DNA from 2 places in the Staphylococcus lugdunensis genome. Region 1 is predicted to be linked to the other one. Evidence: riboswitches for the same ligand, from Rfam matches in the RefSeq annotation. Region 1 holds a riboswitch; the other holds the start of a gene.

Region 1 (8,493 bases):
CCTAAATTTGAAGAAGATTTATTTAAAGTAGAAAAAGAGGGTCTATACACAATACCTACAGCAGAAGTACCATTAACAAACTATTATCGTGATGAAATTATTCAACCAGGTGTCTTACCTGAAAAATTCACTGGCCAATCTGCTTGTTTCCGTAGTGAAGCTGGATCTGCTGGTAGAGATACAAGAGGTTTAATCCGTTTGCATCAATTCGATAAAGTTGAAATGGTTCGCTTTGAAAAACCAGAAGATTCTTGGAATGCACTAGAAGAAATGACAACGAATGCGGAAGCGATTTTAGAAGAGCTTAAATTACCATATCGTCGTGTTATTCTATGTACTGGAGACATTGGATTCAGTGCTGCTAAAACATATGACTTAGAAGTATGGTTACCAAGTTATAATGATTATAAAGAAATTAGTTCATGCTCAAACTGTACAGATTTCCAAGCGCGTCGTGCAAATATTCGATTCAAACGTGATCATGCTGCTAAGCCAGAATTAGCACATACTTTAAACGGTAGTGGACTTGCTGTAGGACGTACGTTTGCGGCAATTGTTGAAAACTATCAAAATGCTGACGGTTCAATTACTATTCCAGAAGCTTTAGTGCCATTCATGGGCGGTAAAACAGAAATTAAACCAGTTAAATAAATAGCGTTATTTGTTGACGCATCGTTATATGTCATAGATTAAATCATCATACAGGGAAAGATTGAGAAAGATACGAACTCAATGGTTTCCCTGTTTTTTTAATGATAAGTTATTTGAATGCGAGTAGTCTAAATAATTATCAGAAAAATTTATTAAAATTAAAGGTACTTATATAAAGATTTTTAGACATTCGTTTGTCTAACGTCAGACAAACGGAATTATAAAAGGATTGATACAGTTCTAGTGTTATATTAGACTTATCTTGGTTATTAAATAAAAAGAGGAGGCATAAAATGGATACACATCTTTCCTTTAAACAAGGTGTTAAAGAATGTATACCTACATTATTAGGTTATGCAGGTGTAGGTATTTCTTTTGGCATTGTAGCTGCATCACAACATTTTAGTTTATTAGAAATTATCCTTTTATGTCTGATTGTTTATGCGGGAGCAGCTCAGTTTATTATTTGTGCGTTAGTCATTGCAGGTACACCGATTACAGCAATTATCGTGACGACGCTTATTGTCAATTCACGTTTTTTCTTATTATCAATGACACTTGCACCCAATTATAAGCAATATGGGTTATGGAATAGGGTAGGGCTATCTTCAATATTGACAGATGAAACATTTGGCGTGGCTATTTCACCTTATTTAAAAGGTGAAAAAATTAATGATCGCTGGCTTCATGGCTTAAATATTACGGCATATGTCTTTTGGACGATTGCGTCGATTGGCGGTGCCGTGTTTGGCAAATTCATAAGTAATCCTGAAGTTTTTGGACTAGATTACGCTATTACAGCAATGTTTGTCTTCTTAGCTATTGCGCAGTTTGATGCTATTACCAATTCTAAACTTAAAATATACATTGTTTTAATCATCTCTGTTATTGTCATGATGTTTATCTTTAGCTGGTTTATGCCAACTTATGTGGCAATATTATTGTCTGCTATCATTGCTTCGACATTAGGGGTGGTGATGGAACGATGACAACATCTTGGTATATGTTTGCTATTATCTTTTTTAGTGGTTTAGTTACTTTGATAATTCGAATTGTGCCTTTTATTATGATTACACGCATACAATTATCTGAGAAGGTTGTTAAATGGCTGTCTTATATTCCTATTACACTGTTTACTGCATTAGTTGTAGACGCTATGATAAAACAACCATCGCACGGCTTAGGCTTTACTATTAATTTATCATTCGTGATTATTACGATTCCGACTATTGTTGTTGCTTTTATTTCACGCAGTTTGACCATAACAGTTGTGACAGGCATTGTGTTAATGGCGGGGCTTCGTTTATTCTTTTAACCTATACTAAATCGCAGTAAGGCATTGCAGTTATCATATTTTTTAGATAAAATAAATTTAAATTTAACTTAATAATAGACATAAATATATCTTATTATGAGAAGCTGAGGGATTTGGCCCAGTGACGCTTCAGCAACCGACAGTAATGCACGGTGCTAAAACCAACGAGATACTCGAATGATAAGTCAATGACCGCTTCTTACTTCATTTAGAGTAGGAGCGGTTTTTTATATTATTTAAAGGAGGAATAGTCATGATAAATTATACTGTCGATACTTTGGAACTTGGAGCATTTACTACAGAGTCTGGCGAAAAAATAGAAAATTTAAAACTGCGATATGAGCATGTAGGTTATCAAGGGCAGCCTTTGGTTGTGGTTTGCCATGCCTTAACTGGAAATCATTTAACGTATGGAACCAATGAACAGCCAGGTTGGTGGCGTGAAATTATCGATGGTGGTTATATGCCAATTCATGATTATCAATTCCTAACGTTTAATGTGATAGGAAGCCCATTTGGCTCTAGCTCACATCTTACAGACCAACATTTTCCTAAGAAATTGACTTTAAGAGATGTTACCAAAGCAATAGAATTAGGAATTCAAGCATTAGGTTTTAACAAGATTAACATATTAATTGGTGGAAGTCTTGGCGGGATGCAAGTGATGGAATTACTATATAATCGGCGATTTGTTGTTGATAAAGCAGTAATTTTAGCAGCCACCGATAAGACATCATCATACAGTCGTGCATTTAATGAGATTGCTCGTCAAGCCATTCATATCGGTGGTAAAGAAGGTTTGAGTATTGCAAGACAATTAGGATTTTTAACATATCGTTCATCTAAAAGTTATGATGAACGCTTTACTCCTGATGAGGTAGTCAATTATCAACGTTACCAAGGTGATAAATTTAAAGAACATTATGATTTGGATTGCTATTTAACTATGTTAGATGTCTTAGACAGTCATAACGTTGACCGTGGTAGAACAGATGTTGATGAAGTATATCAATCTTTAGATACTAAAGTACTGACAATGGGATTTATCGATGATTTACTATATCCAGATGACCTGGTACAGCAATTAGGCGTACGCTTTAAATATCACCGTCATTTCTTTGTTCCAGATAATGTTGGACATGATGGCTTTTTGCTTAATTTTAATACTTGGGCACCTAATTTATATCATTTTTTAAAGGTATCAACATTTAAACGTAAATGAAGTGACAATCATGGATATTGAGGTAAGACATACGACTGTGTAAAATGTCTAAAGATAAGCTAATTTAGACATTTAAATGAAAGTTACTATGCCAATAAGTCCTTTATTTGTTTTAATATGCTACACGGGTTAAAATAGTGCTTATAGTTAAATTTAGTATAGGAGTGGCGAAGTTGTTTTCAAAAATAGAACCTAAAGCTACTATTATCGGTACGCTTGCATTAATTGTAGTCGCTTTAGTCACATATATATTACCAGAAGTGGGTTGGCTGTTATGTTTATTTGCAACCATTCCTGGAATTATTCTCTGGAATAAGTCAATACCATCATTTGGTTTGGCTACAATTGTGACTTTGGTTATTGCAGTATTATTCGGCAATACAATCGTATTAAGTGCCATGATATTAGTACTTATCTCAAGTATTGTCATCGGACAATTACTTAAAGAACGTGCATCTAAAGAACAGATTCTTTACATAGCGACGACGGTCGCCAGCACAATAACTATTATTGGTTTTATGTTATTACAAGTGTTTGGTCATATTCCCAAGGCACAAGTATTAGTTCGAACAGCAGTAAAACCACTAGAAGATTTATTGGATCAAGCGTATGTTCAAAGTGGCATGAAAGCAGAATATGAACAAACATTAAGTTTTATCATTAAACAATTGTCTATTCAGCTTCCAAGTTATATGATAATAGCAATATTTATCCTTATTTTAATCAATTTGCTTGTCACATTCCCAATTCTTAGAAAGTTTAAAATAGCAACACCAATATTCAAACCATTATTCGCATGGCAGTTTAAACGTTCAGTCTTGTGGTTATATGTTATTGATTTAATATGTGTAATGTTTGCAACACAACCGAGTATCTTCCAAAGTATCGTTATAAACTTACAGATTATGTTATCATTATTGATGTACATCCAAGGATTAAGCGTGATTCATTTCTTCGGAAAAGCAAAACGCATGCCAGACGTAGTAACAATAATATTAATGGTAATTGGGACAATTATTTCGCCAGTAACGCATATTGTTGCACTTATAGGGGTGCTTGATTTAGGAATTAACTTAAAACAGATAATAAAAAAAAGATACTAAAAAGCGAATAGAGGTGGAAAAATGAACCGACAATCCACAAAAAAAGCTTTGTTTGTTCCGTACATTTTAATGGTTCTAACGGCGATAGCCCTTGTTATATTGGGGTTTATCTTTAAACCACTTGTTGCAGGGATAGCGGCAGCGATTCTCTTTGTAATTATCGTTATCAGTGCGGTATTAGCCCGACAAGCAATGATAAAAATGGATAACTATGTGGATGATTTAAGTGGCCATATCTCAGCAGGAAGTAATAGGGCAATTAAACGTTTGCCAATAGGAATGGTCGTTTTAGATGCGGATGATCATATTGAATGGATCAATCAGTTTATGTCAGATCATTTAGAATCAAACGTAATTTCTGAACCTATTAATGAGGTTTTCCCCAATATTTTAAAGCAATTGGAAAAGATTCAAGAAGTAGAAATTGAGAATAATAATTATCATTATCACGTGCGCTATAGTGAAGATGATCATTGTCTTTATTTCTTTGATATTACCGATGAGGTGCATACAAATAAGTTGTATGAAGACTCTAAGCCAATTATAGCAACGTTATTTTTAGATAATTATGATGAAATAACACAGAATATGAACGATACGCAACGTTCAGAAATCAACTCAATGGTAACACGTGTTATCAGTCGTTGGGCTTCTGAATATAATATTTATTTTAAACGCTATAGTTCAGATCAATTCGTAGCTTATCTTAATCAAAAGATTTTAGCTGAAATTGAGAAGTCTAACTTTGAAATTTTAAGTCAGTTGCGAGAAAAAAGTGTTGGTTATCGCGCCCAACTTACACTAAGCATTGGTGTTGGAGAAGGCACAGAAAATCTTATAGATTTGGGTGAATTATCACAATCAGGTCTTGATCTTGCTTTAGGTCGAGGCGGAGACCAAGTTGCGATTAAAAGTATGAATGGTAATGTACGTTTCTACGGCGGTAAGACTGACCCAATGGAAAAACGTACGCGTGTGAGAGCGCGTGTTATATCTCATGCTTTGAAAGATATTTTAACAGAAGGCGACAAAGTAATTATTATGGGACATAAGCGTCCAGATTTAGATGCAATCGGAGCTGCAATTGGTGTTTCTCGCTTTGCACTAATGAATAACTTAGAAGCCTATGTTGTGTTAAATGAAGAGGATATTGACCCAACTTTACGCCGTGTGATGAATGAAATTGATAAAAAGCCAGAACTAAAAGAGCGCTTTGTTACATCAGATGAAGCTTGGGATATGATGACTTCTAAAACGACAGTCGTCATTGTCGATACGCACAAACCAGAAATGGTATTAGACGAAAATATTTTAAATAAAGCTAATCGTAAAGTCGTTATTGACCACCATAGACGAGGTGAAAGCTTTATTTCAAACCCGTTATTAATTTACATGGAACCTTATGCAAGTTCAACAGCTGAACTTGTTACAGAATTATTAGAGTATCAACCGACAGAACAGCGTTTAACACGCTTAGAATCAACAGTTATGTATGCAGGAATTATCGTTGATACGCGTAATTTTACATTAAGAACAGGTTCTAGAACTTTTGATGCTGCAAGTTACTTACGTGCACATGGTGCTGATACGATATTGACTCAGCATTTCTTAAAAGATGATGTCGATACGTATATTAATCGTTCTGAACTGATTCAAACTGTAGAAGTGCAAGATAATGGCATTGCTATTGCACATGGTTCAGATGATAAAATTTACCATCCCGTGACTGTTGCACAAGCAGCAGATGAGCTGTTAAGTTTAGAAGGTATTGAAGCGTCATATGTTGTCGCAAAAAGAGAAGACAATTTAATTGGTATTTCTGCTCGTTCGTTAGGCTCAATTAATGTACAATTAACTATGGAAGCATTAGGTGGCGGTGGCCATCTTACCAATGCAGCAACGCAAATTAAAGATGTAACCATTGATGAAGCAATCGAACAATTACAACAAGCAATTACAGAACAAATCAGTAGGAGTGAAGATGCATGAAAGTAATTTTTACACAAGATGTTAAAGGTAAAGGCAAAAAAGGAGAAGTTAAAGACGTACCAGTAGGATATGCGAATAACTTTTTACTAAAAAATAAATATGCCGTAGAAGCAACTCCTGGCAATTTAAAACAATTAGAACAACAAAATAAACGTGCAGCAGCAGATAGACAACAAGAAATTGATGAAGCCAAAGCGCTAAAAGCCAAATTAGCTGATATTGAAGTTGAAATCAGTGCTAAAACAGGTGAAGGTGGCAAATTATTTGGTTCTGTAAGCACAAAACAAATTGCTGAAGGTTTAAAAAAACAGCATGATATTAAATTAGATAAACGTAAAATGGACTTACCACAAGGTATTCATGCTTTAGGTTATACGAATGTACCAGTGAAATTAGACAAAGAAGTTGATGGTACAATTCGTGTACATGTAGTAGAACAATAAGACGCTGTTAATTAAGATAAGATTGATATCAAAGAGGTTTAACTTTTTGATTAAGAGGTGTAATCAATAATGGATAGATCATATGAGCAAAATCAAATGCCCCATAATAATGAAGCTGAACAATCTGTCTTAGGTGCGATTATTATTGATCCAGAATTGTTAAGTTCGACTCAGGAGGTATTGCTTCCTGAGTCATTTTATAGAGGCGCCCATCAACATATCTTCCGTGCAATGATGCATTTAAATGAAGATACTAAAGAAATTGATGTCGTTACACTTATGGATCAACTTACAAATGATGGTACATTAAGTGAAGCGGGTGGTCCGCAATATTTAGCTGAGCTTTCTAATAACGTACCCACGACACGTAACATTCAATACTATACTGACATTGTGGCGAAGCATGCTTTAAAGCGGAAGCTCATTCAAACGGCAGATAGTATTGCTAATGACGGATATAATGATGAATTAGAGTTAGATGCTATTTTAAGTGATGCAGAAAGACGTATCTTAGAATTATCATCAACACGCGATAGTGAAGGATTTAAAGATATTAGAGATATTTTAGGCCAAGTTTATGAAACAGCAGAAGAACTTGACCAAAATAGCGGTCAAACGCCTGGGATACCAACAGGCTATCGTGACTTAGACCAAATGACAGCTGGCTTTAATCGTAATGATTTGATTATTATTGCAGCTAGACCATCAGTAGGTAAGACTGCCTTCGCACTTAATATTGCTCAAAAAGTAGCGGTTCACGAGGATAATTATACAGTAGGTATCTTTTCTTTAGAGATGGGGGCAGACCAACTTGCTACGCGTATGATATGTAGCTCAGGCAACGTAGATTCTAACCGTTTAAGAACAGGGACGATGACTGAAGAAGATTGGAATCGCTTTACCATTGCGGTAGGTAAATTATCACGTACGAAAATATTTATCGATGACACACCAGGTATTCGTATTACAGATATCCGTTCTAAATGTCGTCGCTTAAAGCAAGAACATGGTTTAGATATGATTATGATTGACTACTTGCAATTAATACAAGGAAGCGGTTCACGTTTATCTGATAATCGTCAGCAAGAGGTTTCAGAAATTTCTCGAACACTAAAAGCAATCGCTAGAGAATTAGAATGTCCTGTTATTGCGTTAAGTCAGCTATCTCGTGGTGTTGAACAACGACAAGATAAACGACCAATGATGAGTGACATTCGTGAATCAGGTTCTATAGAACAAGATGCTGATATTGTTGCATTTTTATATCGTGATGATTATTATAATCGTGGCGATGGTGAAGAAGATGAAGATGGTGGCAATTTCGAACCACAAACAAATGATGATAATGGTGAAATCGAAATTATTATAGCTAAGCAACGTAACGGCCCAACCGGTACCGTCAAACTTCACTTTATGAAGCAATATAATAAATTTACCGATATTGATTATGCACATGCTGAAATGTAAGAAAAGAATATTTTTATTTCCGTACGTTTAATTTTGATTAATTTTAAATGTACGGTTTTTATTTTGTTTTAACATACTTTTTAACAGCTAAGTATGTATCTTGGAAATTTGTAAAAACATCTTTAAACCTTGATATTAAAGTGTTTTTGAAGTGGATAGACATCAAAATTCTAAAATAATAATGTGAAAAACACTATAAAATTAATGTTCGATTTTTATTTGCAATATCAGATTGTTATTGATAGAATATCTAGTGGTTAATCGAGAAAACTTGGAGGTGCTCTTATGTCATCAATCGTAGTA
Region 2 (8,493 bases), 530 kb from region 1:
TATGACTTTATCATCGATTTTAGTAATGATGATACGCCATTAGGCTATTTAGCAAACTATATTTTGAATGATTGCGAATTCCCAAAAGATGAAAAAAATAACAAAATTATTCGCGAATATGTGATATCAAAATATGCCAATCAGCAACTGATTGAAAGCACTAATAGAGCCATTAGCTTGTATAAATTAGTTTGATTGTGTGTAGTACCAATTCTGTTCATGTAAAGCTTGCCATACATCCCGTGTTTTAAAGTTAATTTCATTCCCTTTAATGGAATATGGTTGGATGATTTCATTATCAATCCAACTGCTAATGAGTTCATGTGGTACACCGTCAAGCACCATGTCACTCTTGCTAACAATTAAACATTCCCATTCTAATGAGAGATTATTAGGATTAACATACTTGTATTCACTTTTAGTAGTCATCACAAACACTCCTTAGAAATTGTAAATCCAATGTTAAGTTATACCCGTATATATTTAAGTCAAACACAACCTAGTCATTTTTATTGTGATAGTAAGCAAGATGCAATGATAATAAAGTGCTAAGATAATTAATGATACATGTGGAATCGTGATAAAATAGAACTATAGACCTAAACCGTTACGTTGATGTGACGGTTTTTATTACATCATATGTTGCAGGGTTAGGAGTGTTTTTATGGAAAAAATATTATATTTAATGCGACATGGACAAACATTATTTAATTTAAAAGGAAGAATCCAAGGTTCAAGCGATTCGCCATTAACTGACTTAGGTGTACAACAAGCACAAGCAGCGGGTCATTATTTCACGCAACATCAAATTAAATTTGATAGCGCAGTGTCATCTACACAAGAACGTGCATCGGATACATTAGAACATGCAATTCCTGGGCAACCATATACGCGACTTAAAGGGTTAAAAGAATGGTCATTTGGTTTATTTGAAGGGGAGAGTATTCAATTACTACGCAAAATTAAACAGCCAGGTGTACTATATGGAGATTATGTTGTACCGTTTGGTGGTGAGGCAAGACAAGCAGTACAGACGCGTATGATAGAGACATTAACACAGGTGATGGAACATGATAGCCAAGGATGTACATTAGCAGTGAGTCATGGGAGCACAATTGGGGTCTTTTTAGATTATTGGGTTGAACGCGAGCAGTTTTTCGAAGCGGGAAATTGCCATATCTTAAAATTTTCATATAAAGATGGCGCATTTAAGTTTATTGAAGTGATAAATCCTATTAATGATAATTGAAAAATTAACAATATGTTGAGGTATTATTACTAGAGAAATTAGAAAGTGGGACAGAATTTATTTTGAATTTGTATTCTCGCCTTAGCAAGATTGACTAGGATTGAAACAAGCTTGATATAAGCGTATTTTCAGTCCTTGTCAGCTACTGCTAATAAAGTAGGGGAACTTGTTGACAGTTTAAAGCTGCACTAGCAAATCGCTAGAGCAGCTTTATTTTAAACATTTTTAATCATTCTTTTGTTTTGCACGTTTAGTATGGTAAATAAGCCAATGAACATCTTGATATTCATCGTTAATTTTATAGGCATCTTCTTCATAGCCTAAAGTCTCAAATCCTATGGAGCTATACATAATCTTATCACTTATGTTATTAGAAATAATAGACGTCATAACTTTTTCAATTTGATGATCTTCGGCATATTGCAAGATATGACGAATCAAAGCTTTGCTGTAATCATGGTTATTTTCTTTAACAAACAGGTCTTCAAAGTTTGCTTTATGCTCTCTACCGACAAACTGAATTTGATAATATGTGGCTGCCGCTACAAGTTCATTTTGATCAAACATCCCAAAGATATAAGCATAAGTCATATCTGGAGATAATAGTAGATTTAAATTTTCTTCAGTGATATGAGTTAAATAAATTTTATCCCAATTAAAGGCATGGTCTCCGGTTTCTAATAACGCTTTATATTGTGCTAAGTCATCCAACGTCAATATTCTAATATCACTCATAGCGTCCTCCATTAATAAAAAATAAAGTCTTGTATTAAGATGATAATAAAATAAATAAACTAACAATGCAATATGCTAAGGTTTGAAATTTATATATTTATTTCATTCTTTTTTAAAAAAGGTATTATTACAATGGTATTTTGTAAAAAATGTGGCGTATTTGTATGGGGTTAAAATCTAAGGAAAACGCATGAGAGCGTAGAGATTTGATGAAGTGAAAAGACGGAATCGCAGTCATTGCTGACTGATCAATTCCGTCATAAAAAAGACATAAAATTTATTTTTAGATGATATGAGTTAACTATCATTAGTCAACTACTTCGACACTTAAATCAACATCGATATTACCTCGTGTTGCTTTTGAATAAGGGCAAAATTCGTGAGCATCTTGTAAATATTTTTCCGCATCTTCTTGAGATAATACATTTTTAACTTTTGCATGGATGTCTACAGATAATTTCGGACTTTCTGACTCTGAATCATCCTCTAAGCGCACCGTTAATGTAACTTCTGGTTGTGCATCTCTTACTTTATTTTGTTTTAAAATTAAATCAAATGCACCATTAAAGCATGAGGCGTATCCAGCAGCAAATAATTGTTCTGGATTTGTCGCATTCCCATCAGCTTGTTGAGGTGGTAATACATCTACATTTATCGCTTTATCGTCTGTTTGAACGTGTCCTTTACGGCCACCAACGTTTGTTGCTTTTGTTTCATATTGTACTGCCATGAATAAAGACCTCCTAAAAATGTTTGTACTCATGCTATACCCACTGCAATTTGTTTCAATCATCGAACACCAACATTTGTCATAGTTAGTCGTTGTCACTTAAAATATAATTAATAAGCGAATTTAAAAGTGAGGGATCACCATGACTAAAGTAAACATAGCAGCAACGATTGCACCTAAAGGCCGTTTAGATCACACGTTATTAGCAAAGATAGAACGTGATCATCATGCTATTGATATTATAGAGCTTAGAATTGATCAATGGCAGACGGATATAGATCGTTTACTACAAGATAATTTGGAACAACTGGCAACATTGTCTTTCAAACCTCAAATCTTAGTGACGTATCGTACAGAATCACAAGGGGGTCAAGGGGTTTTAGATGAGCAAAATTATCTCGCGTTACTAAAACGATTGGCTAAAGTTCAAGGCATTGATATGGTCGATGTGGAATGGCATAATCATTTACCATTTGATATTTATCATCAATGTATATCACATTTGAAAGCACAACATAAAGCGGTTATCTTATCACATCATAATTTTCAACATACACCGGAGAGTGAAGCATTACATTTTATCTTTTATAAAATGAGTCAATTTCCAGCTGACTATTTGAAATTAGCAGTGATGCCTGAAAATCAAAGTGATGTACTAAGATTATTAGATGTATTGTCGATTACAGCGCAATCAGTTGATCAACAGGTCATTGGTATTTCGATGTCATCACTTGGTGTGATTTCCCGTACGGCTCAGGGGCTATTTGGAGGTACAATGTCTTATGGCTGTATTGACACACCTAAAGCGCCTGGTCAAATACAAGTTACGCAATTACATGACATCATCAATTTCTATCAAAAATACGATAATTGAATAATCTCATAAACTCGCATATAATTGATAATAGTTATCAACGAAAAAGGGAGAGATACGTCGTGGAATTACAAGAAGCGATTGCAAATAGAAGAAGTATTAAGAAATTTAAACATGATGTCGAAATCGACGATAAAGCATTATATCAAGCGATTGAACAAGCAGCAGATGCACCAAACCATGGCATGCGAGAACCTTGGCGCATGATTCACATTACAAAGGATAGACTAGGGGATATGAGTGAAGCAATCACGCCTTATGCATTCCCAGATAGTGTGGATAAACAGCAAGATCATTATCAAACGGTAACGCGTTTAGGCGGTATATTGGTATTGGTTGTGAAAACAGATCCACGCCAACGTCAAAATAGAGAGAATTTCTTTGCTTTGGGTGCTTATGCTCAAAACTTAATGTTATTATTACATGAAGCAGGAATTGGCACTTGTTGGAAAACACCACCTTATATTTTTGAACCTAAAGTACGTAAAATCTTTGGTATCGCTGGTGATGAAGCCATTGCAGGATTGCTATATCTTACAGACTTATCAGTTGATATGCCACATGTTCAACGTAAAAACAAAAATCTTATAGAAAAATTCTAATAAATAAAGCATGAAGTCACGACTGGTAATGTCGGAACTTCATGCTTTTGCTTTATGCTTGAAATGTTTCAGCTAAAAAAGTTTCAACCTGTTCGGGTGATTTAGCATTTGCTGAATGTAAGTGTGCTAATTTTTCACTATTTTTAAAGATTAATAAACTAGGAATGCCCATTACATCATGATTTGCAGCAACATCTTCTAACTCATCTCGATTGACTGAATACCATTGATAGGCATTGTATTTTTCAATTATAGGGTCAATCCATAAATCCATTGCTTTACAATCTGGACACCAACCCGCTTCAAATTTTATGATGACAGGCTGATCACTTTGAATAATCTTATTAAAATTTTCAGTTGTTTGTATACTTTCCATATTGATGCGCTCCTTTAGTCAATGTCGTAATCGTATTATAACTAAATTTACTTTTTTAATAAAAAATTCAGCTTAAAAAATAGAGCGTTTTCATTTAATATCTGTTATATTAAACGTAACTACTATAGGAGGTTACAACTGAATGATAAAATTTTATCAATATTCTAATTGTACAACTTGTAAAAAGGCTGCAAAGTTTCTAAAAGATTATGGCGTTAGCTTTGAACCAATCGATATTGTGCAACATACACCAACTAAAAAAGAATTTGAACAAATCATTAAGAAAACAGGTGTGGAAGTTAATAAACTATTTAATACACATGGTGCTAAATATCGTGAATTAGGGCTTAAAGATAAGTTGAAAGACTTAACGCAAGATGAAAAATTAGAGTTATTAGCTGGCGATGGTATGTTGGTAAAACGTCCACTTGCAATCTCAGGAGATAGAATCACACTTGGATTTAAAGAAGACCAATATAAAGAAACGTGGTTAGCATAATATAATACAGTTTACATATATTATTATATGTGCAGAAATTATTCAAAGTTTTATGAATAATAGTTGAATGAATGCAGACGGTATGGCATCATTAAACTGTAATTATTTTTAGGAGGGGATTTTCGTGACAGTACCGAGCGAATTAAAATATTCTAAGGAACATGAATGGGTAAAAGTTGACGGAAATGTTGTAACAATTGGTATTACTGAATACGCGCAAGGCGAATTAGGTGATATTGTATTCGTTGAACTACCAGACGTTGATGATGAAATTAACGAAGGGGATACATTTGGTAGTGTTGAATCTGTTAAAACAGTGTCAGAACTTTATGCACCTGTTTCTGGAAAAATCATTGAAACAAATGAAGAGCTCGAAGATAGTCCTGAATTTGTGAATGAATCACCATTCGAAAAGGCTTGGATGGTTAAAGTTGAATTAGATGATGAAAGCCAATTAGATGAATTATTATCTGCAGAACAATATGCTGAAATGATTGGCGAATAAAAGCGATGAACTCCTTGATATACGTATCTTGGAGTTTTTTCTATCATCAGTTATAAACAAAGGTATATGACCAGTTTATTGGTAATATAACATTTTGTTAACATGATTAATCTAAACGCAACAAAATAATAATTATTTTTACAGCATTTCAATGTTTAGAGACACGCGTTTTTGTATAGAAGTAACTGTCTTATAATATGTAACTGTAGAAGGTGGATGAACATGACACTTGTAAATAAAGTTATTATTGTAGAAGGTAAATCAGATAAGAAAAGGGTACAACAAGTGATTGCTGAGCCCGTTCACATTATTTGTACACACGGTACAATGAGTATAGATAAGATAGATGATATGATAGAATCACTTTATGGCAAACAGGTTTTTATCCTGGCAGATTCAGATGATGAAGGTGCCAATATTCGTAAATGGTTTAAACGCTATTTGAGTGAAAGTGAACATATTTATATAGATAGAACATATTGCGAAGTTGCGCGCTGCCCTAAGAAATATTTAGCCAAAGTACTGCACAAGCATGGGTTCATGGTTCGACAAGAACAACAGCTCATGCCTCATTTAAACATGGAAAGGTTCGTCTTATCGAATGACTAAAGATATCAACATCTCTGAAATAACAGAGCATGCACAACAACCACGTCACCTTATCTTTGGTTATACACCAATGTGCGGAACGTGTAAAATATCTGAACGTATGTTAGATATTGCTAATGAAATGTTACAACTACCAGTAACCAAGCTTGATTTGAATTTCTATCCGGAATTTAGTGAACATTATCAAATTCAATCAGTCCCTGTGTTACTGCTAATGAATCAAACACAAGAGTTGAAACGAATCTATGCATTTCAATCGGTGCCTTATTTGTTAGAAAATTTAAAAAAGTAGTTGACGAAATATTACCATAATGGTAGGATTAAAATTAATTAAATAATGCGAAAACTCTTATCGAGAGAGGTGGAGGGATGTGCCCTGCGAAGCCCGGCAACCGTCTATATTAGAAATAGAAATGGTGCCAATTCACATAAAGTTAAACTTTAGAAGATGAGAGAAAGGATATATAAATGCTTTCTCAAACATCTAAAGTTTGAGGAAGCATTTTTAATTAGATACAGCTACATAAGGAGGCACTTAACGTGATTGAGTTAAAACAAGTTGTTAAACGTTATCACACAAAGAAAAAAGATGTTCTCGCAGTTGATCACGTTGATTTAAATATACCAACTGGTTCGGTTTACGGTGTGATTGGATTTTCTGGCGCCGGTAAAAGCACATTAATCAGAATGTTCAATCAACTCGAGTCCCCAACGTCAGGAGATATCATCATCGATGGTGATAACATGAGTCAGTTATCTAAGTCAGAACTGCGTTTAAAACGCCAAAAGGTAAGCATGGTTTTTCAACATTTTAATTTATTATGGTCAAGAACCGTATTAAACAATATTAAATTTCCCCTTGAAATTGCAGGCGTTCCGTCAGGACTTGCTGTCAAACGTGCGCTTGAGTTAGTTGAATTAGTGGGTTTAAAAGGTAGAGAACATGCGTATCCTTCTGAATTATCAGGTGGACAGAAGCAAAGAGTAGGAATTGCGCGTGCACTTGCGAATGACCCTGATGTTCTACTATGCGATGAAGCGACAAGTGCCCTTGATCCGCAAACAACAGATGAAATTTTAGATTTGTTATTAAAAATTAAAAAAAGTCAGAGCTTAACGATCGTGTTAATTACACACGAAATGCACGTCATTCGACGCGTGTGTGATCAAGTTGCTGTCATGGAGAATGGCCGTGTGATTGAGCAAGGTAAAGTAAGTGATGTCTTTGAAAATCCGCAACATGAAGTGACACGTCGTTTCGTAAAAGATGATTTAAATAACGATTTTGAGGAATCATTAGATCAACTCGAGCCACTAGCACACGATGCTTATGTCGTACGTCTAAACTTTAACGGTGATAACACGACACAACCTATCGTGTCTTATATTACGAAAACACATAACATAGACGTTAATATTCTTGAAGCAGATATTAAGAATACGCGCAATGGCACAATAGGATTTTTAGTGATTCATATACCACATATTTCAGAAGTAGACTTTGATCATTTTACTGAAGGATTACATAAAAAAGGTGTCAATGTGGAGGTGCTAAGACATGGGTAAATCATATAGCGAAATCTTCCATGAGATGGTGACAATGCCAAATGTGCAATGGCCAGAAGTTTGGACAGCGATTTACGAGACACTATACATGACTATTATATCAACCATTTTTGCGTTTATTTTTGGCTTGATTTTAGGTGTGCTTTTATTCCTATCAGCGAAAAGTAATTCAGTAGGTGCACGTATTTTCTATAGTATTGTGTCATTTGTAGTCAATTTATTTAGAGCGATACCATTTATTATTTTAATCTTGCTGCTAATTCCATTTACAAGCATTGTCTTAGGTACGATTAGTGGACCAACCGGAGCCTTGCCAGCACTTATCATTGGCGCTTCACCATTTTATGCAAGATTAGTTGAAATCGCCTTTAAAGAAATTGATAAAGGTGTCATTGAAGCTTCAGTTTCAATGGGTGCTACCACACTTACCATAGTAAGAAAGGTATTACTTCCTGAATCGATGCCAGCACTCGTTTCCGGCATTACAGTGACAGCAATTGCTTTAGTTGGCTCAACAGCTGTTGCCGGAGTTATTGGTGCAGGTGGTTTAGGTAACCTAGCTTACCTTACTGGTTTCACTCGTAACCAAAATGATGTCATTTTAGTTTCGACGGTATTTATTTTAATTATTGTATTTATAATTCAATTTATTGGGGATTGGATTACAAATAAATTAGACAAACGATAAGAAGGAAAGAGGAATGATTAGATGAAGAAGATTTTAACTTTAGTTGCAGTATTCGTATTA

The links. A riboswitch is a leader RNA that binds a small molecule or an ion and turns the genes downstream of it on or off. The one in region 1 is predicted to bind S-adenosylmethionine.
Region 2: it holds a riboswitch for S-adenosylmethionine, as region 1 does, so the genes downstream of both, AL499_RS04320 (methionine ABC transporter ATP-binding protein) here and metX (homoserine O-acetyltransferase MetX) in region 1, are expected to answer to the same signal.

Annotation. Positions count from the first base shown of each region.
Region 1 is NZ_CP014022.1:1,440,002-1,448,494, forward strand. It holds gene serS (serine--tRNA ligase) at 1-651, shown strand, start outside; gene AL499_RS06815 (AzlC family ABC transporter permease) at 945-1,640, shown strand; gene AL499_RS06820 (AzlD domain-containing protein) at 1,637-1,966, shown strand; SAM riboswitch class I at 2,055-2,153, shown strand; gene metX (homoserine O-acetyltransferase MetX) at 2,220-3,188, shown strand; gene AL499_RS06830 (DUF2232 domain-containing protein) at 3,362-4,291, shown strand; gene AL499_RS06835 (DHH family phosphoesterase) at 4,313-6,280, shown strand; gene rplI (50S ribosomal protein L9) at 6,277-6,723, shown strand; gene dnaB (replicative DNA helicase) at 6,793-8,190, shown strand; gene AL499_RS06850 (adenylosuccinate synthase) at 8,476-8,493, shown strand, end outside.
Region 2 is NZ_CP014022.1:914,580-923,072, reverse strand. It holds gene AL499_RS04380 (YozE family protein) at 1-195, shown strand, start outside; gene AL499_RS04375 (hypothetical protein) at 187-429, opposite strand; gene AL499_RS04370 (histidine phosphatase family protein) at 665-1,249, shown strand; gene AL499_RS04365 (GNAT family N-acetyltransferase) at 1,475-1,984, opposite strand; gene AL499_RS04360 (organic hydroperoxide resistance protein) at 2,292-2,714, opposite strand; gene aroD (type I 3-dehydroquinate dehydratase) at 2,857-3,588, shown strand; gene AL499_RS04350 (nitroreductase family protein) at 3,651-4,190, shown strand; gene AL499_RS04345 (thioredoxin family protein) at 4,243-4,566, opposite strand; gene AL499_RS04340 (arsenate reductase family protein) at 4,709-5,065, shown strand; gene gcvH (glycine cleavage system protein GcvH) at 5,190-5,570, shown strand; gene AL499_RS04330 (toprim domain-containing protein) at 5,793-6,179, shown strand; gene AL499_RS04325 (thioredoxin family protein) at 6,172-6,471, shown strand; SAM riboswitch class I at 6,526-6,634, shown strand; gene AL499_RS04320 (methionine ABC transporter ATP-binding protein) at 6,720-7,745, shown strand; gene AL499_RS04315 (methionine ABC transporter permease) at 7,738-8,433, shown strand; gene AL499_RS04310 (MetQ/NlpA family ABC transporter substrate-binding protein) at 8,455-8,493, shown strand, end outside.